Regions from separate parts of the Burkholderia oklahomensis C6786 genome, predicted to be linked through region 2. Evidence: predicted binding sites of a transcription regulator. Region 2 holds the regulator's gene; the other holds the start of a gene.

What was found. Region 2 encodes NrdR, which represses ribonucleotide reductase genes. Its sites were predicted from a motif close to CACNANATNTNGTG; they were not measured.
Region 1: a site for NrdR is predicted at 13,091-13,104, ahead of BG90_RS13630 (ribonucleoside triphosphate reductase). Genes of this name have one in related genera too.

Annotation. Positions count from the first base shown of each region.
Region 1 covers NZ_CP009555.1:2,998,045-3,012,659, forward strand. The annotation lists gene BG90_RS13575 (methyl-accepting chemotaxis protein) at 225-2,159, shown strand; gene hemN (oxygen-independent coproporphyrinogen III oxidase) at 2,308-3,759, shown strand; gene BG90_RS13585 (Crp/Fnr family transcriptional regulator) at 3,772-4,461, shown strand; gene BG90_RS13590 (hypothetical protein) at 4,438-5,742, opposite strand; gene BG90_RS13595 (NAD(P)H-dependent flavin oxidoreductase) at 5,975-7,186, shown strand; gene ubiU (ubiquinone anaerobic biosynthesis protein UbiU) at 7,275-8,309, shown strand; gene BG90_RS13605 (U32 family peptidase) at 8,350-9,237, shown strand; gene ubiT (ubiquinone anaerobic biosynthesis accessory factor UbiT) at 9,293-9,772, shown strand; gene BG90_RS13615 (putative zinc-binding protein) at 9,816-10,250, shown strand; gene BG90_RS13620 (anaerobic ribonucleoside-triphosphate reductase activating protein) at 10,354-11,073, opposite strand; gene nrdD (anaerobic ribonucleoside-triphosphate reductase) at 11,090-11,302, opposite strand; gene BG90_RS13630 (ribonucleoside triphosphate reductase) at 11,305-13,068, opposite strand; gene BG90_RS13635 (NnrS family protein) at 13,674-14,615, opposite strand, start outside.
Region 2 covers NZ_CP009555.1:2,535,192-2,549,806, reverse strand. The annotation lists gene BG90_RS11485 (hypothetical protein) at 1-148, opposite strand, end outside; gene BG90_RS37310 (hypothetical protein) at 99-296, shown strand; gene BG90_RS11480 (type IV pillus assembly protein) at 301-1,086, opposite strand; gene BG90_RS11475 (hypothetical protein) at 1,083-1,493, opposite strand; gene BG90_RS11470 (GspH/FimT family pseudopilin) at 1,490-2,050, opposite strand; gene nrdR (transcriptional regulator NrdR) at 2,236-2,712, opposite strand; gene glyA (serine hydroxymethyltransferase) at 2,719-3,966, opposite strand; ZMP/ZTP riboswitch at 4,109-4,210, opposite strand; gene BG90_RS11455 (SDR family NAD(P)-dependent oxidoreductase) at 4,418-5,164, shown strand; gene ybgC (tol-pal system-associated acyl-CoA thioesterase) at 5,274-5,747, shown strand; gene tolQ (protein TolQ) at 5,894-6,571, shown strand; gene tolR (protein TolR) at 6,582-7,031, shown strand; gene tolA (cell envelope integrity protein TolA) at 7,028-8,041, shown strand; gene tolB (Tol-Pal system beta propeller repeat protein TolB) at 8,138-9,439, shown strand; gene pal (peptidoglycan-associated lipoprotein Pal) at 9,457-9,969, shown strand; gene ybgF (tol-pal system protein YbgF) at 9,989-10,738, shown strand; tRNA gene BG90_RS11415 (tRNA-Lys) at 10,807-10,882, shown strand; gene BG90_RS11410 (ribosome-inactivating family protein) at 11,579-12,277, shown strand; gene BG90_RS11405 (flagellar transcriptional regulator FlhD) at 12,615-12,848, opposite strand; gene galU (UTP--glucose-1-phosphate uridylyltransferase GalU) at 13,569-14,453, shown strand.

The sequences.
Region 1 (14,615 bases), 460 kb from region 2:
CGCAAATGACGCGGCGTGCACAAAGTTTCGAAGCATGTGCGCGCCGCCGACGTGCTTCGCGCCGCCGACAACGATAGTTGGCGCGCGCCGCGCAATTTGTACGATGCGGAGAAAATTTCGATGTCGATGTCCGATGATTGATTTTATTCAAGTCTCGGGCCGATCGATCCGTATACAGCACTGAGACCGAAACGGTCGTCTCATCACATCGAAAAGGGGCAGGAATGAGCAAGCAACTATTTGGACCTGGAATGCGCGTGATGGCGCACTTGAAATTGCCCAGGAAGCTCGCGATTCTCGCCGTGCTGTTCCTGGTGCCGCTCGTCGCGGCGCTCTATGCGACGCTCGCCACCGCGCTTCACGCGTATGCGACGACGCAGAGCGAACGCGACGGCATCTCGATCCTCGAAACGACGCAGGATCTGCTGAAAGCGGTGCAGGTGCGGCGCGGCGCGGGTGCGTCGGTGCTCGCGGGCAACGACGCGATGCGAGCGAAGTTCGATGCAGCGAACGCAACCGCGGATCGCTTCGTGTCGACCTTGAAGCAGCAGGTGCGCGACACCGGCAGATTCGACGTCGTCGCGCCGGTCGACGCGCTCGCGAGCCAATATGCGAACGCGGCGACGGGCGGACTCGGCATGCCCGTCGCCGCGCTGTTCAATTCGCATACCGAAGTCATTCACTCGATCTTCCTGTTCGAGAAGGACCTCGCGGTCGCGTCGCAGCTCGGCGTCGATCCGGATGCATCGAACTATCACCTGATCGACTCGGTGCTGTTCGTGCTGCCGGGCACCGCCGAGACTGTCGGCGTGCTGCGCGGCAAGGGTTCGGCCGCGTTGAGCGGCGGCTCGTTCGGCGACGCCGACAAGCGTGAACTCGCGGTGCGCGCGGCCGGCCTCGCCGAGCAGATGAACGTGATCCGCCATCATCTCGAGCGGGTGAAAGCGGGGCTCGGCGGCAGCGGCGGCGCGCAGGCGCCGGACGGCGCCGATCTCGGCGCGGTCGCGGCATTTCAGCGCACCGTGGCGTCGCTCGCGAGCGGCGACGTGTCGATCGATGCGAAAACCTACTTCCAGCAAGGCACCGACGCGATCGACGCGCTATACCGCACGCACGGTGCGCTCGCGCAGCAATTGCGCGAGCGGCTCGCCGAGCGCGCGCACGCGGAGCAGACGAAGGTGGTCGCCGTCATGGCGTTGAGCGTCGCGCTCGTCGCGTGCGCGCTGTATCTCTTCGTCGCGTTCGCGATGTCGACGCACGACGACGTCGCGCAATTGTCCGGCTGCATGCGCGCGGTCGGCGACGGCGATCTGCGCGCGCGCCTCGAGGTGCGCGGGAGCGACGAGTTCGCGTTCATCAAGGACGGCTTCAACGCGTTGCTCGACGTCTGGGCGCAGACGCTGACCGAGACGCGGCGCGTCGCGGATTCCGTGATGGTCGGCAGCCAGCAGATCGCGGCCGGCAATCTCGATCTGTCGGGCCGCACCGAGACGCAAGCGGCATCGCTCGAGGAGACGGCCGCGAGCATGGAGGAGCTGACGTCGACGGTGCGCCACAACGCGTCGAACGCGTCGCATGCGAGCTCGCTGAGCGCCGAGGCGTCCGAGCGCGCGGCGGACACCAGCCGGATCGTGGGCCATGCGGTGTCGCTGATGACGAAGATTCACGACAGCTCGAACAAGATGGCGGAGATCGTGTCGGTGATCGAGGGCATCGCGTTCCAGACCAACATCCTCGCGCTGAACGCGGCCGTCGAGGCGGCGCGCGCGGGCGAGCAGGGCAAGGGCTTCGCGGTCGTCGCGGGCGAGGTGCGCGCGCTCGCGCATCGCAGCGCAACCGCAGCGAAGGACGTGAAGGCGCTGATCCACGAGTCGATCAGGCACGTGACCGACGGCGCGTCGCTGTTCAAGCGCGCGGACGATGCGATCCGCAGCGTGAACGCGTCGATCCGCAGCGTCGACACCGTGGTCAGCGAAATCGCGAAGGCGTCCGAGCAGCAGAGCGACGGGATCGAGCAGGTCAATGCGGCGATCACGCAGATGGACGAAGTGACGCAGCGCAACGCGGCGCTCGTCGAGGAATCGGCGGCCGCGAGCGCGTCGCTGCGCGAACAGGCCGAGCACATGGGCCAACTCGTCGGGCGCTTCGTGCTCGCGTAGCGGACGGACAGCCTTTCAGCGTACACGCGCGCCGCACCGCAAGCGGCGCGCGTGCAACGTCGGAGGTTGATATGCGTCAAGTCCGTCCGTGCCGCTCGCCCGACAATGGAACGCCGGCGTTTCGCGCGGCATGCCAGGGTACAAGCAGATGGACATCACGACGCATTCGAACGACGGCACGGATACGACCGCGCCCCTTCCCCATCACGACGTGTCCGCGTTCGCGGACGTTCAGATTTCCGAAGCGCTGATTCGGCGCTTCGATCGCCAAGGGCCGCGCTACACGTCGTATCCGACGGCCGACCGGTTTTCCGACACATTCGACGAGAACGCGTATCGCGAGCATCTGGCGCGCCGCGCGGCGGCCGAGCGCAATCCGCCGTTGTCGGTCTATCTGCACCTGCCGTTCTGCGAGTCGCTCTGCTATTTCTGCGCGTGCAACAAGATCATCACGCAGGACCATGGCCGGACGAGCGCTTACGTCGACTACCTGATCCGCGAAATGGAGCTCGTCGCGCCGCATCTCGGCCGCGACCGCGTGACGACGCAACTGCATCTCGGCGGCGGCACGCCGACGTTCTTCGCGATCGACGAGCTCGCGCGCCTGATGCGCGCGCTGCGCAGCCACTTCGATTTCGCGCCGCACGCGGAGCTCGGCGTCGAGATCGATCCGCGCACGGTCGACGCGCACACGCTGCAGGCGCTCGCGGAGCTCGGCTTCAACCGGACGAGCTTCGGCGTTCAGGATTTCGATCCGTCCGTTCAGGAGGCGGTGCATCGCATCCAGCCGCTGCCGATGGTCGAGCACGCGCTCGCCGCGAGCCGCGCGTCCGGCTTCGAGTCGATCAACATCGATCTGATCTACGGACTGCCGCGGCAGACGCCCGAGAGCTTCTCGCGCACGCTCGACGAGGTGATCCGGCTGTCGCCCGATCGCATCGCGGTCTACAACTACGCGCATCTGCCGAGCCGCTTCAAGGCGCAGCGCCTGATCGACGAGTCGGCGCTGCCGCTCGCCGAGGATCGGCTGCGCATCTTCATCGAATCGACGCGGCGGCTGCTCGATGCGGGATACGTGTACATCGGGCTCGATCATTTCGCGAAGCCGACCGACGAGCTGAGCAAGGCGTTGCGCGAACGCAGTCTTCATCGCAATTTCCAGGGCTATACGACGCAGGCCGAATGCGATCTGATCGGCTTCGGCATCTCGGCGATCGGCAAGGTCGGCGCATCGTACAGCCAGTCGACGCGTTCGCTGAAGACGTACTACCGTCATCTCGACGCCGGGCGCCTGCCGATCGAGCGCGGCTTCGCGCTGACGCCCGACGATCTGCTGCGGCGCGAAATCATCATGACGGTGATGTGCAGCACGCCGCTCGATTTCGCCGTGATCGGCCGCAAGCACGGCATCGACTTCGCACGGCATTTCGCGGCCGAGCTCGCGCAGCTCGAGCCGTATCGCGAAGCGGGCCTGCTGACGATCGACGCAAACCGAATCGCCATTACGCCGAAGGGGCGCATGTTCGTGCGTGCGATCGGCATGGTGTTCGACGGCTATCTCGGCCGGCCCGCCTCGGCGTCCTATTCGAAGCTGATCTAGTCAGGGGCCGTGATGAAAGAAAGCAAGATTCCCGTGCAGGACTTCCTCGCGCGATTGCCGCTCTTCAGCGCGCTTTCGCGCGGGGAGCTCGACAATCTCGCGCGCGGCACGATGCGCGTGCAGGCGCCGCGCGGGCAGACGGTGTTCAGCCGCGGCGATCCGTGCGGCGGCTTTCACATGATCGTCTACGGCCAGATCAAGCTGAGTTCGTTCTCGCCGCTCGGGATCGAGAAGATCGTGCGTCTGCTCGGGCCGGGCGACAGTTTCGGCGAGGCGGTGATGTTCATGGACAAGCCGTATGCGGTGACGGCGAAGACGCTCACCGACACGCTGCTGCTGCACGTGACGAAGACCGCCGTGATCGAGGAGCTCGATCACAATCCGGTGTTCGCGCGCAGGATGCTCGCGAGCCTCAGCATGCGGCTGCATCAGTTGGTCGTCGACGTCGAGACGTATTCGCTGCGCTCGGGAACGCAGCGCGTGATCAGCTATCTGCTCGAACAGACCGACGCGCCTGCGGAATCCGGCCTGCAGATTCGCCTCGAGACGGGCAAGAAGGCGATCGCGTCGCGGCTGAACCTCACGCCGGAGCATTTCTCGCGCGTGCTGCGCGATCTGTGCACGCGCGAGCTCGTCGTCGTCAACGGTCGCGACATCTTCATTCCCGACGTGAGCCGGTTACGCTCGGAGATGCAGTACTGACGCGCTTCGTCGCCGGATTTGCACGTAGCGCCGCAGTGCGCCGAGCATGTTGACGGCGAGCCAGCCGGCCGACACGCCGAGCGCGACGGCGGCCGGCCGCGCGAACGCGCCGGGCGCGACGCTCGCGGCGACGAGCAGCAGCAGCGCCACGACATGCGCGAAGAATTGCTTGCGGGCGACGCGGTCCGGCAGCATGTCCTTGACCTTCGGCATCGCGGGAATGGCGTTCGCACTCGACTTCTGCGCGTGATGCCACAGCAGGAACGGGATGATCTTGTAGAGCATGCCGTTGATCGCCGACCATGCGCCGCCCATCATCAGCAGCACGCCGGTCGTGACCGCGACGTCGCGGCCGCCGATGCCCGCATTCGCGATCCAGAGCAGACCGCCGCATCCGACGCTTGCCGTCGCAGTGCGCCAGAACAGCGTCGTCGTATCGGCGTCGGGACGCTTGCGGGTCCACAGCAGATGAAACGTCAGCGCCGCGAATGCCGCGTACGCCGCATATAGCGCGATTCGAACCGCATCGGCGGCGAAGCCGATGCGATTGGCAAAACCGAATGCGGTGATCGATGCCGCGCCAAGCAGCGCGAACACACATGGGCCGAGCCAGCGCGTGACGATGCGCGGATAGGGTTCGGTCACCTGGAACATCGGGATGAGCTGATACGAGATGCCGATCGTCAGCAGCCCGACCCATCCGGCGAGCCCCCAGGTCGCGTGCAGATCGACGAGCGCGATCGAGAAGAAGGGCAGACGCCAGCCGAGCGCGAGCCCGAGCGATACGCCGAGCGCGACGGTCGCCGCGAGCGCGATCAATGCGAGGCGCACGGTGCGCAGCACGCTCGCGGCGCCGGCCGGCATGCGCCGCCAGTGGCGCGCGAAGCCGATCCCGCATGCGATCGCGAACCAGAGGAACGCCGCGCCGAGCATGAACGCGGCGGGCGCGAACAACGCAGGCGCCGCGCATGCGAACGCCGCCGCGAGCAGCAGCGTGCCGAGCGTCAGGCACGCATGAATCGCGGTCGCGCTCGCGACGGGTGATGCGATCCGGATGCCGGCTGCGACGGACATGATCTGGATCATCGTCGTCGCGAGCATGCCGAGCGCGCACAGATGCGCGACCGCCAGCGCATGCGGCGACCAGCGCGACGCGAACGCCTCCGGTCCCGCCCACAGCAGCAGGCCCGCCGCGACGATCGCGAAGAGCGGCGCGCTGACGAAGAAGCGCAGCGGCGCGCTCAGTGCGGGGGAATGGTCGAGTTCGAGTTTGCGCTGCATGACGGGGAAGGTGCGGGCCGAGCGCGGCGTCGAGAACGCGCGCGGCGGCCGTTGCGCACAGCCGCGACACGAACGCGCGGCGACGCAACGCAGCCATGTTTCGGTATTCTGATCATAACCCCGGTCAGGGCTACGACCCGGACAGAGATCTTGACGCGGATTAAGGCGGCGGAAGCGGTTTCGGCCGCACACTTACGCACCGGGCGTAAGCCGCCCCTTTCAGGAATTCGCCGTGTCCGCCGTCAAAACCGCAATCGAAAATCTCGTGATCAAGGGCAGGCCGTTGCTGCCGATTGTGCAAGGCGGGATGGGCGTCGGCGTGTCCGCGCATCGCCTTGCCGGCACCGTCGCGTCGCTCGGCGCATGCGGCACGATCTCGAGCGTCGATCTGCGTCGACATCACCCCGACCTGATGGCGCGCACCGGCCGCTCGCGCGACCGCGCGCTCATCGACGCGGCGAATCGCGAAGCGCTGGATCGCGAGATCCATGCGGCGAAGTCGCTCGCGAACGGCCGCGGACTCGTCGCCGTCAACGTGATGCGCGCGTTGTCCGAATATGCGTCGTACGTGCGCCAGTCGTGCGAAAGCGGCGCGCATGCGGTCGTCGTCGGCGCGGGCCTGCCGCTCGACTTGCCGGAGCTGACCGCTGATTTTCCCGACGTCGCGCTGATTCCGATCCTGTCGGATGCACGTGGGATCGGACTCGTGCTGAAGAAGTGGATGCGCAAGAACCGTTTGCCCGACGCCGTCGTCATCGAGAATCCGCGCTACGCGGCGGGCCACCTCGGCGCGCCGACGACGGACAGCCTGAACAATCCGAATTTCGCCTTTCGCGCCGTGCTCGAAGGCACGTTCGAACTGTTCAAGGCACTCGGCATCGAGCGTGAACGCATTCCGCTCATCGCGGCGGGCGGCATCCACAGCCATGAGCAGGTGCGACAGCTGTTCGCGCTCGGCGCGAGCGCGGTGCAGCTCGGCACGCCGTTCGCCGTGACGCAAGAGGGCGATGCGCATCCGAACTTCAAGAAGGTGCTCGTCGAAGCGGGGCCCGACGACATCGTCACGTTCATGAGCGTCGCGGGCTTGCCCGCGCGCGCGGTGCGCACCCCGTGGCTCACGAATTATCTGGAACGGGAGAAGAAGCTGCAGCGCGCGGCGAAGCCGCGCAAGTGCGTCGTCGGCTTCGACTGCCTGCAGCAGTGCGGGCTGCGCGACGGCATCGCGAAGCACGGCCAGTTCTGCATCGATACGCGGCTCGCGTTCGCGCTCGCGGGCGACATCAAGCGCGGCCTGTTCTTCCGCGGCTCGGAAACGCTGCCGTTCGGTCACGAGATCCGTTCCGCGCGCGAGCTGATCGACTATCTGCTGACGGGCGCGAAGCCCGCGATCGCCGTAGCCGAAACGCCCAAGCCGGCTCAAGTGCCGCTGCCCGCGCTGGGCTGACGGCGCTTCGACGCGGGCGATGTCCATCCCTGCCGCTCGACGGCGTGCCGCGAGCGGTTTCTCCTCTCTTTGATGGAGACGTCATGCTATGACGCAAAGCAGTCACTCCGCGGCCGACGCCGCGCAAATCGAACTGGTGTGTCCCGCGGGCAGCCTGCCCGCGCTGAAGGCCGCGGTCGACAACGGCGCGGACTGCGTGTATCTCGGCTTTCGCGACGCGACGAACGCACGCAATTTCGCGGGCCTGAACTTCGATGCGCAGGCGATCGACACGGGCATCCGCTACGCGCACGATCGCGGCTGCAAGGTGCTCGTCGCGCTCAACACGTATCCGCAGCCCGACGGCTGGACGGCCTGGCAGGAGGCGGTCGGTCGCGCGGCGGACGCGGGCGTCGACGCGATCATCGTCGCCGATCCGGGGCTCATGCGCTTCGCGCACCGGCGCTATCCGGAGCTGCGGCTGCATCTGTCGGTGCAGGGCTCCGCGACGAACCACGAGGCGATCAACTTCTATCACGAGCATTTCGGCATCGCGCGCGCGGTGCTGCCGCGCGTGCTGTCGCTCGCGCAGGTCGAGCAGGTCGCCGAGAACACGCCGGTCGAGATCGAGGTGTTCGGCTTCGGCAGCCTGTGCGTGATGGTCGAGGGGCGTTGCGCGCTGTCGTCGTACGCGACGGGCGAATCGCCGAACACGCGGGGCGTGTGCTCGCCCGCGAAGTCCGTGCGCTGGCAGAAGACGCCGGACGGCCTCGAATCGCGGCTGAACGGCGTGCTGATCGACCGTTACGCGGACGGCGAGAATGCCGGCTATCCGACGCTCTGCAAAGGGCGCTTCACGGTCGAGGACGAAAGCTATTACGCGATCGAGGAGCCGACGAGCCTGAACACGCTGGAGTTGCTGCCGAAGCTGATGCGGATCGGCGTGCGCGCGATCAAGATCGAAGGGCGGCAGCGCAGTCCCGCGTATGTCGCCCAAGTGACGCGCGTGTGGCGCGACGCGATCGATCAGTGTGCGGCGAATCTCGCGCGCTACTACGTGAAGCCCGCCTGGATGACGGAATTGAACAAGGTCGCGGAAGGGCAGCAGCATACGCTCGGCGCCTACCACCGGCCGTGGAAATGAAACGCACGACGGCGCATGCCTGATTGCGGGAGCGAGGATCATGAAAATTGCTTTGGGGCCGGTACAGTACTACTGGCCGCGCGTCGCGACGATGCAGTTCTATCAGGCGATGTCGGAGACGCCCGTCGACATCGTCTATCTCGGCGAGACGGTCTGTTCGCGCCGTCACGAATTGCGCTTCGCGGACTGGCTCGAGATCGCCGACATGCTGGCCGCGGCCGGCAAGGAAGTCGTGCTGTCGACACAAGTGCTGCTCGAATCGGGCCGCGATCTGAAGACGATGCGCGAGATCGCCGAGAACGGCCGCTATCTGGTCGAGGCGAACGACATGGGCGCCGTGCGCTGCAGCGCGCCGCGCGCATTCGTCGCAGGCCCGTGGCTCAACGTCTACAACCCGCCGACGCTCGCGCTGCTCGCGGAGCTCGGCGCGCGCCGCTGGGTGATGCCGCCCGAGATGAGCGAAGCGGGCCTCGCGAGGATGCAGGCCGAGCGGCCGGAGCATCTGCAGACCGAAGTGTTCGCCTACGGGCGCATTCCGCTCGCGTTCTCCGCACGCTGCTTCACCGCGCGGAATCGCAATTTCCCGAAGGACAACTGCCAGTACGTGTGCATGGAGCATCCGGACGGCTTGCCGCTGCATACGCGCGAAGGCGAGTCGTTCCTCGTGCTCAACGGCATCTCGACGCAGTCCGCGCGCGTCTACAACCTGATCGGCGAGATCGACGCGCTGCGTGCGCGGAACGTCGACGTCTTGAGGTTGAGCCCGCAATCGCAGCACATGGCCGACGTGATCGACGCGTTCCACGGCATCCTGAACGGCCGCACGAGCGCGCACGACGCGCTCGCGGCGCTGCACGAACGGATGCCGGAGACGTCGTGCAACGGCTACTGGCACGGCAAGCCGGGCCTCGAGCGCGTCGCACATTGAAACCGCGGCGCGGCGTGCGCCGCGCCGCTTCCGATTGGTTTGTGAGGAATCCGCGATGAATGCCCCGATCTTTCAATTGCCGCCCGCGCTCGGCAAGCTGCTGTCGAAATTGCCCGCGTATCCGGGATCGTTGCTGCTCGCGGGCGGGATCAATCTCGTGCTGCGCAAGCACTTGCCCGCGGAAACGCTTGCGTTGCTCGAAAATCGTCCGCTGCGCATCCAGGTGAAGGATGCGGGTATCGCATTCGATTTCGTCTGCCGGCGCGGCGCGTTCTCGCCGCTGCCCGGCCGAGGCGACGTCGACCTGACGATCGGCGCGACCGCCTACGATTTCTATTTGCTGTCGCAGCGCCGCGAAGATCCGGATACATTGTTCTTCAGCCGGCGTCTGACGATGGAAGGCGATACCGAACTCGGACTGCTCGTGAAGAACTCGCTCGACGCGATCGATCTGTCCGTGTTTGCGCTCGAACAATGGCTGCCGGCGCGGCTGTTCCGCCAGCGGCCGATCGAGCGCGGCGGGATGTCCGGCTGACATACGCGCGCGAACCGAGCGGCCAGTCGATCAGGAGACCGGAATGAAGAACGAAACGAAAGCGCTGCCGCTCGTCTATTCCTGCTCGGGATGTTCGAATGTCGCGCAGCTCGCGAATCACGTTGCGGTGCGGCTCGACCGCGGCGGCGACGCGGAGATGTCGTGCATCGCGGGCGTCGGCGGCGACGTGCCGTCGCTGTTGAAGGTCGCGCATTCGGGCCGGCCGATGCTCGCGATCGACGGTTGCCCGCTCGTGTGCGCGAAGAGGAGCCTCGAGCGGCACGGGATCGTTCCGGATGCGCATTTGCAGCTCGGCGAACATGGCGTCAGGAAGCGTTTTCACGAGGATTTCGATCCGGACGATGCGAAGCGCATTCTTTCGCTTGCGCGGAGCGAGGCATTGAAGCTTGCGCAAGACGAGCCCGAGCCGGCGCGCGTCGATATGGACGCCGACGCCGAACTGCACGACGAGGTCTGATCGACGCCGAGCGAGGCGCGATCGGCTCGTCGGCTATCCGGGTCGATCGGTAATCGATCGGCGGCGAAGCATCGCTATTGCCACTGGGCGCGCGCCGGCCGATTCAACCGCGGCGAATCGAGAAATTCGCAAACAGACGATCGAGCCGCTCGAGCAGCGCATCGCTCGGATAGCCGGCGCGCGACGCCGCATTTAGCGTATCGTCGTCGCATCCTTGCGTGCGGAACACTTGCAGCACGTAATTCTCGACACCGAGATCCGCGAGCTCGTGCGCGATGCGCAGCAGCGCCGGCTCGGGCAGCAGGCCGGGATGCGCGGTCGTCCGGCATTCGTACGCAACGCGGCTTGCGAGCACCGCTTCGAGGCTTTGCCGCGCATGGCCGCCGCTCGCGCGCACGCGCGTCGTGCGCGCGTAGTCGTCGAACGGTGCCTTCACGTCGAGCCCGATCCAGTCGAGCGACGGCAGCAGATGCGCGAGCCGCCGCGGATGCGTGCCCGCGCTATGCATGCCGACCTTGAAGCCGAGCCGCTTGACGTCGTCGATCGACGCGGCGAGCGCGGGATCGATCGACGGCTCGCCGCCGCTGAACACGACTGCGTCGATCAGGCCGATCCGGCGCGCGAGGAACGCGAGCAGGGCGTTCCACTCGATCTCGGCCGGTTGCGAGCGCGCCTGCAGGTGCGGATTGTGGCAATACCCGCAGCGCCACGGGCAGCCCTGCACGAACACGACCGCAGCGAACTGGCCGGGATAATCGGTCGCGGTGAACGGGACGAGCCCGCCCACCTTGAGCGGATGACGCCGGGCGAGAGCGAGATTCATCGCGCGAGCGGTGCGTTTACGCCGCGGCGCGCATCGCGACTTCGCCGGACTCGCGCTCGCGGAAATACCGGCGCTCGTGGAACTCGCCTTTCTTGCCGACGTTGAACGACGACACGGGACGGTGGTAGCCCATCACGCGGGTCCAGATCTCGCACGGTTGACGCTCGTCGTCGGACAGCGAGATCGCAGCGAGGGCGCTTGGGTTCTTGGCTTGCAGTATCGTCATGATGTTCAGGCTTCCATCGGTTGGGGTTGAGACAATTTGCGATGCAGCAGCGCTTCGTCGCACTTCGGGCAAAACTTGTGGCTGCCGGCGAGATAGCCGTGCGTCGGGCAGATCGAGAACGTCGGCGTGACGGTCAGATACGGCAGCGAGAAGCGGGTGAGCGCGCGCCTGACGAGCGTCCGGCACGCATCGGCGGACGACAGCGCCTCGGTCATGTAGAGGTGCAGCACCGTGCCGCCCGTGTACTTGCGCTGCAGATCGTCCTGGCGCTCGAGCGCCTCGAACGGATCGTCGGTGAAGCCCACCGGGAGCTGCGACGAGTTCGTGTAGTACGGCATCTGCGGCGTGCCTGCCTGCAGGATGTCCGGATAGCGGCGGCGGTCTTCCTTCGCGAAGCGATATGTCGTGCCTTCGGCGGGCGTCGCTTCGAGGTTGTACATGTGGCCGGTCTCTTCCTGATATTCGACGATGCGCGCGCGCACGTGGTCGAGCAGCCGCAGCGCGAACGCGTGGCCCCAGTCGGTCGTCATGTCGTGCTCGTCGTGCGTGAAGTTGCGGATCATCTCGTTGACGCCGTTGACGCCGAGTGTCGAGAAATGATTGCGCAGCGTGCCGAGATAACGCTTCGTGTACGGGAAGAGCCCGTTGTCCATGTGATGCTGGATCACGTCGCGCTTGATCTCGAGACTGGCCTTGCCATGGTCGAGCAGCGTGTCGAGCCGCGCGAACAGCGCGCGCTCGTCGCCCGCGTGCAGATAGCCGAGTCGCGCGCAATTCACGGTGACGACGCCGATCGACCCCGTCTGCTCGGCCGAGCCGAAGAGCCCGTTGCCGCGCTTCATCAGCTCGCGCAGGTCGAGCTGAAGCCGGCAGCACATCGAGCGGATCATGTTCGGCTTCAGCTCCGAATTGATGAAATTCTGGAAGTACGGCAGCCCGTAGCGTGCGGTCATCTCGAACAGGCGCTCGGCGTTCGGACTGTGCCAGTCGAAATCGGCCGTGATGTTGTACGTCGGGATCGGGAACGTGAACGCGCGGCCCGCCGCGTCGCCCGCCTGCATCACTTCGATGTACGCCTGGTTGATCATGTCCATTTCGGCCTGCAGATCGCCGTACGTGAACGGCATCTCGTCGCCGGCGATCACGGGCACCTGCTCGCGCAGATCGTCGGGGCAGATCCAGTCGAACGTCAGGTTCGTGAACGGCGTCTGCGTGCCCCAGCGCGACGGCACGTTCAGGTTGTAGATCAGTTCCTGGACATACTGCCGGACTTCGGCGTAGGTGAGCGCGTCGCGGCGCACGAACGGCGCCATGTACGTATCGAACGAACTGAACGCCTGCGCGCCCGCCCACTCGTTCTGCAGCGTGCCGAGGAAATTCACGATCTGGCCGACCGCGCTCGACATGTGCTTCGGCGGCCCCGACTCGACCTTGCCGGGCACGCCGTTCAGTCCTTCGGCGAGCAGCGTGCGCAGCGACCAGCCCGCGCAGTAGCCGGACAGCATGTCGAGATCGTGGATGTGCAGATCCGCGTCGCGATGCGCTTCGCCGATTTCGCTCGGATAGACGTGGCTCAGCCAGTAATTCGCGATCACCTTGCCGGACACGTTCAGGATCAGGCCGCCGAGCGAGTAGCCCTGGTTCGCGTTCGCGTTGACGCGCCAGTCCTGCCGGTCCAGGTATTCGTTGATCGACGTCTCGACGTCGATCAACGGCTTGTCGCGCGACGCCGGGTTCGACGCGGCGGAAGGGAGCGTGGTCTCGGACAACGTGGGCCTCTTTCGTTGATGGCACAAAATATTGTGACGAGGTGAATGCTAAATACCAGATGTTGTATGGGTCAACGGCGATCCGGCGAAGTTTGGCGCGCGCTTGACGGCGATTAAGGCGCGGCGAATTAGGGCTGCGACATCGGCGACCGGGTTGCGCGGATCGGAGGGGCGAGGGAGGAGCGGATGGCCGAGTTTGTCGCGCTGCCTCGGCAGGACGACTTCGGCGCGCGTCGAACGGACGCTTGTCGGCGCGTGCGCGTTGCCGATGCACGAGCGTCCGACATCCGAACGCGAGCGAAGCATGAACAACGAATCGAGGGCGCGCTTCGCACGCATGCGATGTCATGCAGGCCGATTTTCCGTCGACGATGAGTGGCCTAGGGTCGGGCACGTTCGCGCATCATGCTGTCGGTGATGAACGAGCGAAGAGACCGGCTCGCCGCGGCCGCAGCCGCGCGACGAACGACGAGCGATGAACGACGAACGACGAACGACGAACGATCCGCCTTCGATGAACGGCGGGCGCCCCGCGTTCGGCGCAACGACGAGCGAGGTTGTCGAAAGTGAGCGAGCGTGCCGCGCGCAACCGTCGCGCGGCACGCTTACTTGCCGGGTTTCGCGTCCGAACCGGATGGAATCATGCCGGGCGACGTCAGGCGGCCGGCATAGCGCGCCAGATAGACGACCAGCGCGGCGGACCACCCGATGCCGGCGACGACGAGCCATTGGGCGGTCGCGGCGGGGGCGAGCCACGGCCCGAGTATGCGCGCGAGCGTGGCGACGATCAGGAGCCCGTAGCAGACGCGTTCGGCGGCTCGTGCGACCTGTTCGCGTCCCGTGTGCTCGAGCGCAGTGCGCGTGATCATGCCGACGATCGCGCAGCCGATCGCGCCCGTCGTGAACGTGTGCAGCGCGAGCGAATGCGCGACGAGCCCATACGCGCTCAAGCCGATCAGTGCGAAGCCGGCCGCGATCGACGCATACGCGACGTGCAGGATCGACAGCATCGGCCGCCGCCCGACCGCCCAGAAGCGCCAGCCGACGAGCCGCGCCGCGTGCAGCGCGGCGGCCGTCCACGCGAGCGCGGCGATCGCCCAGGCGGGTGCGCCGGCCGCATCGACCACGAGCGCCGCCAACGTGACCGACATCACCGACGATTCGACGATCCGCCACTGCTTCACCGGCAACCGGGGCAGCGCGGCGGCCGTGATCGACGGGATGATGCGGCCGCCGATGATGACGATGAAGAGCACGAGGAAACCCGCGGCAAGATCGGCGCAGCGCAGCGCCCATGCGGCGTGTCCTTGCCGGACCCACAAGTGAAATAGCGCGTTGAGCACGGCGAGCATGCCGAGCGCGACGGGCAGGAAGATCCCGTGGCGATTCTTCGCGCCGACCAGCGCGCGGACGAGCGCATAGGCGACCGCAGGCAGGAACGCGATGTCGACGGCCGCCGCGATCCATCCGGGGCCCGTCCACATCAGCACGCGGCCCGCGAGCCACAGCAGCCACAGCGCGACGAGCGACGGGCCTTGCGCGGGATT
Region 2 (14,615 bases):
CGGCGTAGGGCGCCGCGCCGCTCAGCAACGCGTCGGCGCAGGCTTCGAGTGCAGCATCCGCCGCACGAAACGCGACCGATCGGCTCGCGACGTTCGACATGCGCCGCATCTCCGTCGTCGCGATCTCGAACCACGCGGACGACATCACGATCAGCGAGGCCGTTACGGCAAGCACGCCCGGCAGTGCGACGCCGGGCGAAGCGGTCATCGCCCGCTCGCGGCGCCGCATCACATTGCGCGGCGCCGAACGCTTGCGGACTATCCGCGCTCGATCTGCCTCCCACACGGCTGCCTGACGCGTCATATGCGCTCCCGATTGCGAACCGCGACATACCGTCGCAGCGCGAGCCGCGCGCGGGTATCCGCGGCGCTCGTCATTCGCCCTTCGCAGTCGACGTAGCGCACCGGGCGTCCCGTTCGCATGCCTCGCACTTGCACGCAAACTGACACAGCGGCGACGCTGGCCCAGTCCGATGCGGATAACGCCGACGCCTCGATCCACTGCACGGTCCCGTGCAGCCGATAGCGCAGGCGCACGCGCTCGACGCCTTCGACGAGAGGCTGCGCGATGCCAGGTCTGCCGCTGCCTTCGCAATACAGCTCCGGCTCGCCTGTCGACGCGCTGACGCGAGCGTAAAAGCGGTTGACGATCAGCGGCTGCGCATCGGCCGCGCCGACGCCCTGCCCGAGGCAATCCGTCACCTGCCCGCTCGTCGTCAGCCATGTGGAAACGCCGTCGCCGACGTAGCGGACGACGAGTCCGTCGGAACCGCTCGCCAGCGGATCGCATGCCAGTTGCACGCCGGCTCCGACGGGCCGTCCCGCCGTACAACCGAACAGACCCGGTGCTGGCGGCGCATCGTGCGCGTCGAGTGGAACGAAACCCGCGATCTGGATCTGTTGCGCGATCAGTGCGAGCGACGCCTGCGCCGCGTCGCGCAAGCGCGCGGCATCGGCCGCCGCCGAATAAGCCGCCCGCTGTACGCGGTAGAGCGAGATCGCGGCAAGCAGGATCAGCAAGCCGAGCGCCATGGCGATCATCACCTCGATCAGCGTGTGCGCGCGCCAACGTATCGCTCGCGTCATCGGCCGTCCGTTATCGCATATGCGAGCGTCACGCATTGCTTGTCGCCGTCACGCGCAGCCACGGTAGCGCCTTCGCAGCGCGACGGGCTCGCAACGGCCGCCCCGGCCTGCTCCCATTCGACGCGCACGGTCGAAATGCTCGCGTCGGTGCCCGTCACGACGAGCTTTCCGCGACGAAGCCCGTACACCAACGCGTTCCAATCGACGCCTGCCGGCCCGCCGGCGCGCGCCATCTCGGCCCACGAATCTGCGGCGAGCAGCGCCTGCTCGCGCGTTGCGGCATCGCGCTCGCCTCGTATCGTCGCGAACAACGCTGCGATCACGCCGAGCGCTGCGAGCGCGAGCAGCGCACACGCGATCGCCGTCTCCAGCAACGAGCTCCCTCGCATCGACCGAACACGCATCATGTCGACGCCCCGCAGCCGCCTTCGACGAACCGCACGCGACCACCCGCCGCGATCCGCAGGCAACGTCGCCAGCGCTCGCCGCGCCACGCATCCGACGCGTCGTTCGGCGCGAATTCGAAACTTCGGAAGCCGCCGATCACCTGGCCCGCTGGCGGCGTAAACACCACGTCGCCGCCCGCTCCCGTCACGACCACTTGCGCATCGTGCTCAACGCGTCGCAACACCCGCGTACCGCGCGCGCCGTCCGCGACGACCACCGCCCAGCCGCATGACCAGTCGGTCGCACCGCCGTCACAGGGCCGCCCTGCGGCGACGCATCTGGCGGCTGCGTCGCTGCGGCACAGCATCACGCGCGCGCCGAGTCTGGCAGCCTCCCCACGCGCATACGCCAGCGATGCTCCGAACATGCGCGCGCGTGCGTCGACCCGATCGCGCATCCGTGCGCCTGCGAACGTCGGCACGGCCAGCGCCGCGGCAAGCGCGACCAGCACGAGCGCGACCATCAATTCGACGAGCATGAAGCCCGCCATCGCTTGCCTGCCGCCTTCCGTTCGCATCGCTGTCCTCCGTGACCCGATGCGCCGACTCTACCGGGACGAACGAACGCGCACCATCGGCCGAACGGCCGAGTCGCGCGCCGCAGCCGGACGCACGACAATCGCCCAGGCGAGCACGAGCACCGCGCGCTACGCGGGAGAAACGCATGGAATACGGAACGAAACGGGAAATGGAATGTGCAGGCTCAGCGCTTGCGCGGCTTCGCGGGCGCCGCGCGGCGGAACTCTTCGATCACGTCCGCGAATTCGGACACGTCCTCGAACCGGCGGTAGACGGACGCGAAACGCACATAGGCGATCGTGTCGAGCTGGCGCAGCTCGTTCATCACGAGTTCGCCGAGCTTTTCGCTGCGGACTTCGCGCTCGCCTGTCGCGAGCAATTGATATTCGATGCGGGCGACCGCCGCGTCGATCGCATCGGCCGCAACCGGGCGCTTGCGGAGCGCCAGTTGCATGCTCGCGACGATCTTGCGGCGGTCGAATTCGGTGCGGCTGCCGTCCTTCTTCACGACGGCCGGCAACGCCAGTTCGACCCGCTCGTACGTCGTGAAACGCTTGTCGCAGGCCGAGCAGCGGCGGCGCCGGCGGATCGCGGCGCCGTCTTCCGACACGCGCGAATCCACCACTTGCGTATCGTCGTGCCGGCAGAACGGGCAGCGCATGGCCGATCAGCGATAGACCGGGAAGCGCTTCGTCAGCTCGGCGACCTGCGTGCGCACGCGCTCGATCGTCGCCGCGTCTTCCGGATTCTCGAGCACGTCGGCAATCAGGTTGCCGACGAGTTCGGCCTCCTGCGTGCCGAAGCCGCGCGTCGTCATTGCCGGCGAGCCGAGACGGACACCGCTCGTCACGAACGGCTTTTCCGGATCGTTCGGAATCGCGTTCTTGTTGACGGTGATGTGCGCATTGCCGAGCGCCGCTTCCGCCGCCTTGCCGGTGATGTTCTTCGCGCGCAGGTCGACGAGCATCACGTGGCTCTCGGTACGGCCCGACACGATGCGCAGACCGCGCTTGACGAGCGTCTCGGCCAGCACGCGCGCGTTCTCGACGACCTTCTGCTGGTATTCCTTGAATTCCGGCGACAGCGCTTCCTTGAACGCGACCGCCTTCGCGGCGATCACGTGCATCAGCGGGCCGCCCTGGATGCCCGGGAAGATCGCCGAGTTGATCGGCTTCTCATACTCGGCCTTCATCAGGATCACGCCGCCGCGCGGGCCCCGCAGGCTCTTGTGCGTCGTCGTCGTGACGAAATCGGCGTGCGGCACCGGGTTCGGATAGACGCCCGCGGCAATGAGGCCCGCGTAGTGCGCCATGTCGACCATCAGGTACGCGCCGACCGCCTTCGCGATCTTCGCGAGACGCTCGAAATCGATCTTCAGCGCGAACGCCGACGCGCCCGCGACGATCAGTTTCGGCTTGTGTTCGTGCGCGAGCTTCTCGGCGGCTTCGTAATCGATGTCTTCGTTTTCGTTCAGGCCGTAGCTGACGACGTTGAACCACTTGCCCGACATGTTGACGGGCGAGCCGTGCGTCAGGTGGCCGCCGTGCGCGAGGCTCATGCCCATGATCGTGTCGCCCGGCTTCAGCATCGCGAAGAAAACGCCCTGGTTCGCCTGCGAACCCGAGTTCGGCTGCACGTTCGCGGCTTCGGCGCCGAACAGCGCCTTGACACGGTCGATCGCGAGCTGTTCGACGATGTCGACGTACTCGCAGCCGCCGTAATAGCGCTTGCCCGGATAGCCTTCCGCGTACTTGTTCGTGAGCTGCGAGCCTTGCGCCGCCATCACGGCCGGGCTCGTGTAGTTTTCCGACGCGATCAGCTCGATATGCTCTTCCTGACGGACATTTTCTTGCTGGATCGCTTGCCAGATCTCGGGATCGACGTTCGCAATGGTGCTTTGGGCTCTGTCAAACATACGGTTTCCGTTAAGTGTGTACAGGTTGACCGAAGTGGCCGAGTGCATCGCGCAGCCGGCGACGCAGCCGGCTCGACGTGGCGGAGGATTCCGTGGAACGCGAGGCAGGACAGCCACCGGCAATGCACGCAACGCGGCGCACAACGGCTGCCCAGGCGAACGGCAAAAGCGACGCCCTGCGCTTCACGGTGGGACGCTCCACCTTTGACCCCGAAAGGTCTTATCGCCAGTCACGCAGGGGATATTGAGCGCATTAGTGTATTGGATGCGCGATGAATAGGCAACCGCGCCCGGAGCCCGCCTCATATTAAGGGCCAAATCTGGCGACACCGCCGGCGCAGGCATCCGCCGCAGATATCGGGAGCGCGCGCCGCCGCGCCTTGCCGCACCGCCGCAATGCCAGTAGGCTAGCGAGTTCTCCCAGCAAGCCTCGTTTTAAGGAGCAGCAGCAATGATCGTGTTCGTCACCGGCGCATCGGCAGGTTTCGGCGCCGCCATCGCCCGCGTCTTCGTGAAAGGCGGCCACCGCGTCGTCGCCACCGCGCGCCGCAAGGACCGCCTCGACGCGCTTGCCGCCGAACTCGGCAGCGCCATGTTGCCGATCGAGCTCGACGTGCGCGACCGCGCGGCCGTCGAGGCCGTGCCGGCCGCACTGCCCGCGGAGTTTGCCGCGATCGACGTGCTCGTCAACAACGCCGGCCTCGCGCTCGGCGTCGAGCCGGCGCACAAGGCGAGCCTCGACGAGTGGCAGACGATGATCGACACCAACTGCTCGGGCCTCGTCACGGTCACGCGCACGCTGCTGCCCGGCATGGTCGAGCGCGGCCGCGGCCACGTCTTCAACCTCGGCTCGGTCGCGGGCAGCTATCCGTACCCGGGCGGCAACGTCTACGGCGCGACCAAGGCGTTCGTGCGCCAGTTCAGCCTGAACCTGCGCGCGGACCTCGTCGGCACGCCGCTGCGCGTCACCGACATCGAGCCGGGCCTTTGCGGCGGCACCGAATTCTCGAACGTGCGCTATCGCGGCGACGACGCGAAGGCGGCGGGCGTCTACGCGAACGTCCAGCCGCTCACCGCCGAGGACATCGCGGACACGATCTACTGGATCGCCACCCGCCCCGCGCACGTGAACATCAACACGATCGAGATGATGCCCGTCGCGCAGGCGCCCGCCGGACTGACCGTCCACCGCGGCTGAGCGTGCCGCCGCCGGGCCGCCCGCACGGCTTGACGGGCGGCCCGGCAAAGGCAACATTCCGTTACGAATCAGGGGAATCGGGGTCGTCCGTTCCGGTAGAATGCGCGCCATGACTGAACCCAGCCGACAGCCCGACGCGGCGCCCGACTTCGCGTGGCCGGTCCGCGTGTACTACGAAGATACCGACGCCGGCGGCGTCGTCTACTACGCGAACTACCTGAGGTTCTTCGAGCGCGCGCGCACCGAATGGCTGCGCGCGTGCGGGATAGACCAGCGCCGGGTCGCCGACGAGACGGGCGCGATCTTCATCGTCCGCCGTGCGGCGCTCGATTACCGCGCCCCCGCGCGGCTCGACGACACGCTGGAAATCGTCTGCAGAATCGCCCGCCTCGGCCGCGCGACGGTGGAATTCGAACAACAGGCGTGGCGAGGCGGCACGCTGCTCGTCGCGGCCGACGTCCGGATCGGCTGCGTCGACCGCTCGGCGTTCAAGCCGACCGCGATTCCGCCCTCCGTCCTCGCCGCCCTCGAGCGCGGACCGGCCGTAACCGGCCGGCAAGCCGTGTCAACGGCGTACGCATGAGTGCCGTTTAGACAGAGCCGATGAACTCGACCCCATGATCCGCCACTAAGCAAGGTTCGGCGGAAAGCTTCCGGCGGACGCCGCCGGAGCGCGCCGGCCGGGCAATCCTGGCCAGGCCTCCCCGAAGGGACGTTACACAAACCTCTATGAACACTTCTCAAGACCTGTCGATCATTTCCCTCGTCCTCAATGCGAGCGTGCTTGCCCAGGCGGTGATGGGGCTCCTTCTCATCCTGTCGCTGATGTCGTGGACGTTCATCTTCCGCAAATGGTTCGCGATCCGCCGCGCCCGCGCGCAAACCGAGCGCTTCGAGCGCGATTTCTGGTCGGGCGGCGACCTGCAGGCGCTGTACCAGAGCGCCGCGAACAATCGCCACACGATCGGCGCGCTCGAGCGGATCTTCGAGTCGGGGATGCGCGAATTCCTGAAGGCGAAGGAAAAACGCCTGAGCGATCCGGCGCTGCTTCTCGATGGCGCGCGCCGCGCAATGCGCGCATCATTCCAGCGTGAGATGGACGTCCTCGAGTCGAATCTGTCGTTCCTCGCGTCCGTCGGCTCGGTGAGCCCGTATATCGGTCTGTTCGGCACGGTCTGGGGGATCATGAACTCGTTCCGCGGCCTCGCGAACGTCCAGCAGGCGACGCTCGCAAACGTCGCGCCGGGCATCGCCGAAGCGCTCGTCGCGACCGCGATCGGCCTGTTCGCGGCGATCCCTGCAGTCGTCGCCTACAACCGCTACGCGCACGACATCGACCGTCTCGCGATCCGCTTCGAAACGTTCATCGAAGAGTTCTCGAACATCCTGCAGCGCCAGGCGCAATAAGGAGCACGCGATGGCCGGCACCCCCATTCGTTCCAGCATGCGCGGCGGCCGCTCGCGCCGTTCGATGGCCGACATCAACGTCGTGCCCTACATCGACGTGATGCTCGTGCTGCTCGTCATCTTCATGGTGACGGCACCGCTCGTCGCGCCGTCGATCGTCAATCTGCCGACCGTCGGCAACGCGGCGCCGCAGGAGCAGACGCCGCCCGTCGTCGTCAACATCCAGGCCGACGGCAAGATCAGCGTCCGCTACAAGGGCGACTCGGGCGCGTCGCAGGAAGACACGATGACGAAGGCCGAGCTCAACAGCTTCATCGCGGCGCGCCAGGCCGACCACCCGGATCAGCCGGTCGTGATCGCGGCCGACAAGACGGTTCAATATGACTCGGTGATGACCGTGATGTCCGATCTGAAGGCGCGCGGCGTGAAGCGCGTCGGCCTCCTCGTCAAATCGCGATGAAGCCTCGCCAGTCGCGCACAGCCGCCTATCCGCCTCGGCCGCCGCGCGAGCGCGGCACAGGACGCGCGTTCCTGCTTGCCGCGCTGATGCACGTGCTGCTCGCGCTCTTCCTGTACCACGGCGTTCATTGGCAGAACAGCACGCCGGCAGGCGCGGAGGCCGAGCTGTGGACGTCGGTGCCGGACACGTCGACGCCGCGGCCGGTACCGACGCCGCCCGTGAAAGTAGCCCCTCCCCCGCCGCCCGTCAAGAACGAGGAGGCGGACATCGCGCTGCAACAAAAGCGGCGCGAGCAGCAAGCCGCGGCCGCCCGCGAGGCGCAGCTCGAAGAGCAGCGCCGGCAGCAGCAGTTGAAGGCTCAGCAACTCGCCGCGCAGCAGGCCGCCCAGCTCGCCGCGCAAAAAGCCGCCGAGCGCGAGAAGCAGAAGCAGGCCGAGAAGCTCAAGCAGCAGCAGCTCGCGGAGCAGCAGCGCAAACTCGAACAGCAGAAGCTCGAGCAACAAAAGCTCGAACAGCAGAAGAAACAGGAACAGCTTGCCGCGCAGAAGAAGGCCAACGCCGAAAAGGCCGAGAAGGCGGCCAAGGCTGCGGCGGCCGCCAAGGCGAACGCCGCCGCGAACGCGAAGCTCGACAAGGAGCGCCAGGCCCGCCTCGCGCAACTCCAAGGGATCGCAGGCGGCGGCTCGGGCGGCGGCGAAGGGCTCGCGAAGAGCGGCACGGGCACGGGCTCGGGCGGCAACGCGGCGTCGCCCGGCTATGCCGACAAGGTCCGCCGGCGCGTGAAGCCGAACATCGTGTGGGCGGGCGAGCGCGACAGCCTCGTGACCGTCGTCGCGATCCGCTGCACGCCGTCGGGCGACGTGCTCAGCACGTCGATCCGCCGGTCGAGCGGCAATTCGGGGTGGGATCAGGCGGTGATCAGCGCGATCCAGGCGTCGGTGCCGTTGCCGCCCGATACCAACGGCCGCACCCCGGCCGAGATTACGATTACCTTCAAGGCGGCGGAATGAGCACATTTGCGCTTACACTCCCGCCGTCGCACCGGGAACGAATCGGGTATTTTTGAGTCTCTGCGGTTGCGCAGCGTACATACGGGAACAAGAAGCATGAGTTTGATGACGAAGCTAGGTTTCAGGGCACTCGTGGCCTCGTGTCTGATTGCCGCGGGCGGCGCCGCCCACGCGCAGGTGAACGTACTGATCACGGGCGTCGGCTCCACCCAGTTTCCGATCGCCACCGCGAATTTCGTCAATGAAGCGAGCCTGCCCCAGCAGGTCACGTCGGTCGTGCGCGGCGATCTTGCGAGAAGCGGCAAGTTCTCCAACGTCGACGCGGGCAGCACGCCCGTGCCGGAAACGGCGTCGGTCGATTTCGGCGCGTGGAAGGCGAAAGGCGCGAACGCGTTCGTCGCGGGCAGCGTGAGCCGCGAGCCGAACGGCCAGTACAAGGTCAACTTCATCCTCTACGACACCGTCAAGCAGCAAAGCCTGGGCGGCCTGTCGCTCACGACGTCGAACGACAACGAGGGGATGCGCAAGACCGGCCACAAGATCGCCGACTACATCTACCAGAAGCTGCTCGGCGTGCGCGGCGTCTTCAACACGCGCCTGTCGTACGTGCAGCGCACGGGCAATGTGTACAAGCTGCTGATCTCCGATTCGGACGGCCAGAACGCGATCCCCGCGCTGACGAGCAAGGAGCCGATCATTTCGCCCGCGTGGTCGCCGAGCGGGACGAAGGTCGCATACGTGTCGTTCGAGCTGAAGAAGCCGGTCGTGTACATCCACGATCTGCCGACGGGCCGCCGCTACGTGATCTCGAATCAGAAAGGCAACAACAGCGCGCCCGCATGGTCGCCCGACGGCCAGACGCTCTCCGTCGCGCTATCGCTCACGGGCAATACGCAAATCTATTCCGTCAGCTCGACGGGCACCGGGCTGCGTCGCCTCACGCGCAGCAGCTCGATCGACACCGAGCCGTTCTACTCTCCCGACGGCAAGTGGATCTATTTCACGAGCGATCGCGGCGGTGCGCCGCAAATCTACCGGATGCCCGCCGAAGGCGAGAGCGCCGGCGCCGCTCAGCGCGTGACGTTTACCGGCAGCTACAATACGAGTCCGCGCATCAGCCCGGACGGCAAGCTGCTCGCGTACATCTCGCGCACGGGCGGGGGCTTCAAGCTGTATGTTCAGGATCTGCAAACGGGTGCGGCGAACGCCGTCACCAACACGACGCGCGACGAATCGCCGAGCTTCGCGGCGAACGGTCAGTACATTCTGTACGCTACGCAATCGGGGGGCCGCGGCGTGCTGGCTGCCGTTCCGTCCGACGGCAGCGCGCCGCCGCAGATCCTGTCCGTTCAGGGCGGCGCGATTCGCGAGCCGTCCTGGGGGCCCTTCATGCAATGACCACAAGGAGAGTAACCATGATGTCGAAGAAACTTCGTCTGGCGTTCGCAGTGCTGATGATCGGCGCGCTCGCCGCATGTAAGTCGGGCGTGAAGCTCGACGAGCATGCGAACCAGGGCGGCGCGGTCAGCACGCAGCCGAATCCCGAAAACGTCGCGCAAGTGACCGTCGATCCGCTGAACGACCCGAACAGCCCGCTCGCGAAGCGCAGCGTCTACTTCGATTTCGACAGCTACTCGGTGCAGGACCAATACCAGGCGCTGCTGCAGCAACACGCGCAGTACCTGAAGGGCCATCCGCAGCGCCACATCCTGATCCAGGGCAACACCGACGAACGCGGCACGAGCGAGTACAACCTCGCGCTCGGCCAGAAGCGTGCGGAAGCCGTGCGTCGCGCGCTGTCGCTGCTCGGCGTCACCGATTCGCAAATGGAAGCCGTGAGCCTTGGCAAGGAAAAGCCGGTCGCGCTCGGCCACGACGAAGCGTCGTGGGCGCAGAACCGCCGCGCGGATCTCGTCTATCAACAGTAAGTAACGGAAGAATCGCTGTATGACGCACCGTTTTTTCTGGCTGCGCACGGCCGCCGCGCTGTGCGTGGCAGGTGCGGCCCTCGCGGCCGCGCCGGCGCACGCGGGCCTCTTCGATGACGACGAGGCCCGCCGTGCAGTGCTCGACTTGCGCAGCAAGTCCGACAGCCTGTCGAACCAGCTCGCCGCCGCACAACGGACGATCCTCGACCAGACCAGCCGCCTCGACCAGCTCAACCAGCAGGTCGCGACGCTGCGCGGCGAGAACGAGGATCTGACGAACCGCCTGACGACGCTCGAGCGTCAGCAGAAGGAGTACTACACCGATCTCGATGCGCGCCTCAAGAAGTTCGAGCCGCAGAAGACGACGGTGGACGGCGTCGAAGGCACGGTGCAGCCGGGGGAAACGGACGCGTTCAACGCGGCGTCGCAGCAGTTCCGCAACGGCAACTTCAAGGGCGCCGCGGCTTCGTTCCGTGCGTTCATCGCGAAGTATCCGCAAAGCCCCTATCAGCCGACCGCGCAGTACTGGCTCGGCAACGCGCAGTACGCGCTGCGCGACTACAAGGGATCGACGGCGACGTGGCAAGGCCTCGTGAAGAACTATCCGCAGCATCCTCGTGCGGCGGACGCGCTGATCGCGATCGGCACGAACCAGCTCGAGCAAGGCCAGAAGGCGGCCGCGAAGAAGACGTTCGAGCAGGTCGTGTCGCAGTTCCCCGGCTCGAATGCGGCGGAAACGGCGCAGAGCAAGCTGGACGCGATCAAGTAGCGGCGAACGGCGCGGCTTATCGACGGGTTGACAAGCCGTCGGAGCCGTCGATATAATTTTGCCTCTTTGGGTCGTTAGCTCAGCTGGTAGAGCAGCGGACTTTTAATCCGTTGGTCACTGGTTCGAATCCAGTACGGCCTACCAAAGACATCAAGGGCTTAGCGTTCGCGCTAGGCCCTTTTCATATTCAGGCTCGGCAACGACGCCGCGAATCGGTCATGTGAATCCTTGCAAGCTCCGCTCGCAAGCAAGACCATCTCATCTCCCGACACGTTCACGTCACCGCTCGTCCTTGCATTCGCGCCGCCGTCGAACTTGATCGCGGCATTCCACCGCTCTCGCGAGTTGCGAAGCCGGTCCTCCGTATATCGGATGCGTCGAGGCTCCGGCTTCGACGTTCGGCGCACTCACCCGCCCTCCGACGATTGCGCGAACGGCACCATATCGTTTGTCGTCGAGCTCCGCAACACGCTCGTCGACGCCATCGCGAAATGGCCGCCGCATTCCCTTTGTCACGCCTCGGCGACGAAGGCGTGACTTCCTGATCGGGCGTTGCGCGTCGCCGCTCGCGGTCTCAAAAAACACGTGCGCGAGCTCCGATCCGGCCCAGTGATTGGGCCCGCCGGCCCGGCAGCGCGCGTCGTCCGGACGCGCATCGCAAGCCATTCCAGCATCGCAATTCGCCGAACAACGCAACCAATCGTCTGTAGAATCGTCATTCCCGGCCGATGCATCGATGCCGGCGGCGGAAGCCCGAAGCGGCGAAACAGCGACTCGCCGAATCAGCCACGGCAAACGCGCGAATCAGGTCATCGCCCGCTCATACCAGGAGACGCCTCGATGAGCTACACCCTACGCGTAGATACGGATTGGGCATCGCAGATCACGAACCTTCGCCACGCGATCAGCGAGGACACGAACCTGATCCGGTTCGACAACGGCTTCTACCGGGTCTGTCGTCCCGGCGACGGCCGCATCAGCCTCACGGTGTCTCCGCGCACCGCGCCGAAAATCGGCCTCCTGCTCACCATGCGCACGAGCGATCTCTATATCGAAACGATCGGAGGCCTGTCGTTCTCGCGCTACGCGTCGACGCTGGCCTATCAGCGCCCCACCGGCATCAGCCTGGACGACGCGATTCACAAGTTGTCGCAGGAGCCACGTCACCCCTTGCGTCCGCAGGATCGCTTCATCGCGCAGTCCGTCATCGTGTTCTGCGTCGCGGAATCGCTGCGATTCAACCAGATCGGGACAGCCGTCCAACAAGCGATCATCGCAACGCATGGGCAGTTGCTCGGCGTATCCAGCCAGTTTCCAATCAACGCGTGGTCCGAGATGGCGAAGAACTGGGGGCAAACGAGCGAAGCCATTTTCGCCGCCATGTCCGACGAGGCGCGGAACATCGTTCTCAAGCCGCGCGCTTCGCTGTCATCCAAGGAGCGTCAGTTCAGCGAACGCGTGGATACCTCGAAGCTCGGCGGTAAGCTCGGGGACTTCGCGCGCGCGATCACGGTGCTGAAGCGTCCGCCGATGGGATAACCCGGTCCGGAAGCGCAAAACCCCTGCCGCCCGGCCGGGCACGGTCCGAACACGGCGGGCCGTTCGCCGCAAGAATGACCGCGGCCTCACGTGGCGTCGAGCCCCGCGGACGGCGCCAGCGCAGCATTGCGCGCCGCCTCGAATCGACGGCAGCCATCCACATGCATCGTCGGGTTTGGCTCTAGCCAAGGCTCTTTCTCGCCCGGTCTGCACGAGGCTCGTCGCACGCGCGCTGCAGCGCAGATCATGACGCTCGACCTGCACTCCACCACGGGTCTTCGTTCCGCTCGGGCGTGTCGTCGAAACCGCGACGCAACGAGCGCGACGAGCGCGCTTCTCACGCCCGCCCGGGCATCGCGTCCGCACGAAACTGGCAAACGAGCTCGCCGACCTCGGCGAGCTGTTCGAGTTGGACACGCGTCATCGCGACAAGACGCGCCGCCAACGCGTCCGATACGCCCAGCATCACCTGACCTCGTTCGCCGTTCTCGCTCAGCAGGCGCTGCGCGAGCCGGAGATACCGCTGATTGAATTCCGTGATCTCTTCGAGCACGTCCCGCTTTCCTTCCATGCCTGCCCCGTTTCGATGATGAACGCGCGCGACGCCGCAAACGTTCGCGCAGACGCGATGGTTTATCCGATGCACGTCCGCAAGCGCAGGCTAACGCATGCGGATCGCGGCCAGCCGACAAAATACCGCCGCGTTCCGCCAAATGACAAGCCGCAAGCGCATGCACGCAACGCATCCGAAGACGCCACCGCGTAGCATGGGCCCGCCCGAAGACGGCATCGATACGATTTGCGCCGCGCATCGGCATGCCGTCCGTCATCGACTTGCAGTAGCCATCGGTCAATTGCTACGCCGAATCGGACAGATCGATAGGCGCGCTCGCACGTGCGCCCTCATACTCGCCCCCGGCCAGCCGCTCCCCCCGGGCGGCGAACCTTCCGATCGTTCGGAATTGGCCTGCCTGCACGCGCCGTCGCAGGCGGGCCTTTTTTTCCGCTCGCATCGAGCCGCACACCTGGCGACACCCTCGCGCCGAACGCATGCATCGTGAATACCGTTGCTTCCTATCGCATTTCGAGTCGCAAACGCCTTCGCCAGGTTGATTGAATCGACATCGCGAGAAGTCTGTCCGATCGAACCTATATTTAGCGTAACCAAACAATTCAAACGGCCCTACCATCGCTTTACCATGCACGCATCGCCGACGTCGTTCGTTCACAAGAACGTCTCGCCGGCTCGTGCGCAAACGTTTAACCTCTTCGATGGAAGGTGCGACGCCCGATGCTGAAAGTCACAAAAGCCGTATTTCCCGTTGCCGGCCTCGGCACCCGCTTTCTGCCCGCGACGAAAGCGAGTCCGAAGGAAATGTTGCCGGTCGTCGACAAGCCCCTGATTCAATACGCGGTCGAGGAAGCGATCGCGGCCGGCATCACCGAGATGATCTTCGTCACCGGCCGCAGCAAGCGCGCAATCGAGGATCACTTCGACAAGTCCTACGAGATCGAGGCGGAACTCGAAGCGCGCGGCAAGGAGAAGCTGCTGTCGCTCGTGCGCAGCATCAAGCCGCGCCACGTCGACTGCTTCTACGTGCGCCAGGCAGAAGCGCTCGGCCTCGGCCATGCGGTGCTGTGCGCGGAGAAGCTCGTCGGCGACAGCCCGTTCGCCGTCGTGCTCGCGGACGATCTGCTCGACGGCCGCCCGTCCGTGCTGCGGCAAATGATCGACGTGTTCAATCACTATCACACGTCGGTCATCGGCGTCGAAGAGATCGCGCTGCAAGATTCGAAGTCGTATGGCGTGATCGACGGCAAGCGTTTGGAGGACGATCTCTTCAAGCTGTCGGACATCGTCGAGAAGCCCGAGCCCGCGATTGCGCCGTCGAACTTCGGCGTCGTCGGACGCTACGTGCTGAAGCCGCGGATCTTCGATCATCTGCGCGCGCTCAAGCCGGGCGCCGGCGGAGAGCTGCAACTGACCGACGCGCTTCAGTCGCTGCTGAAGGACGAGCAGGTGCTCGCGTATCGGTACGACGGCACGCGCTTCGATTGCGGCAGCAAGATCGGCTATCTGAAGGCGACCGTCGAGTTCGCGCTGCGTCATCCGGAAGTCGCGACCGAGTTCGAGCGGTATCTGAGCGAGCGCTTTCCGGAGCTCGTCGCGGTGTAACGCGCTGCGCTCGCTGTGCGCGAGCGGCGGATGCGGCGCGACGGTTCGCCCTACGTGCCGCATGTGCCGCTCGTCGTCGGTTCGCAGGCGAAGCTCGTGCTTCCGTTGCGGCGACGACGCGCGATGAACGAACAGCGTTTTCCTGCATGAGCAAGTGCTGCG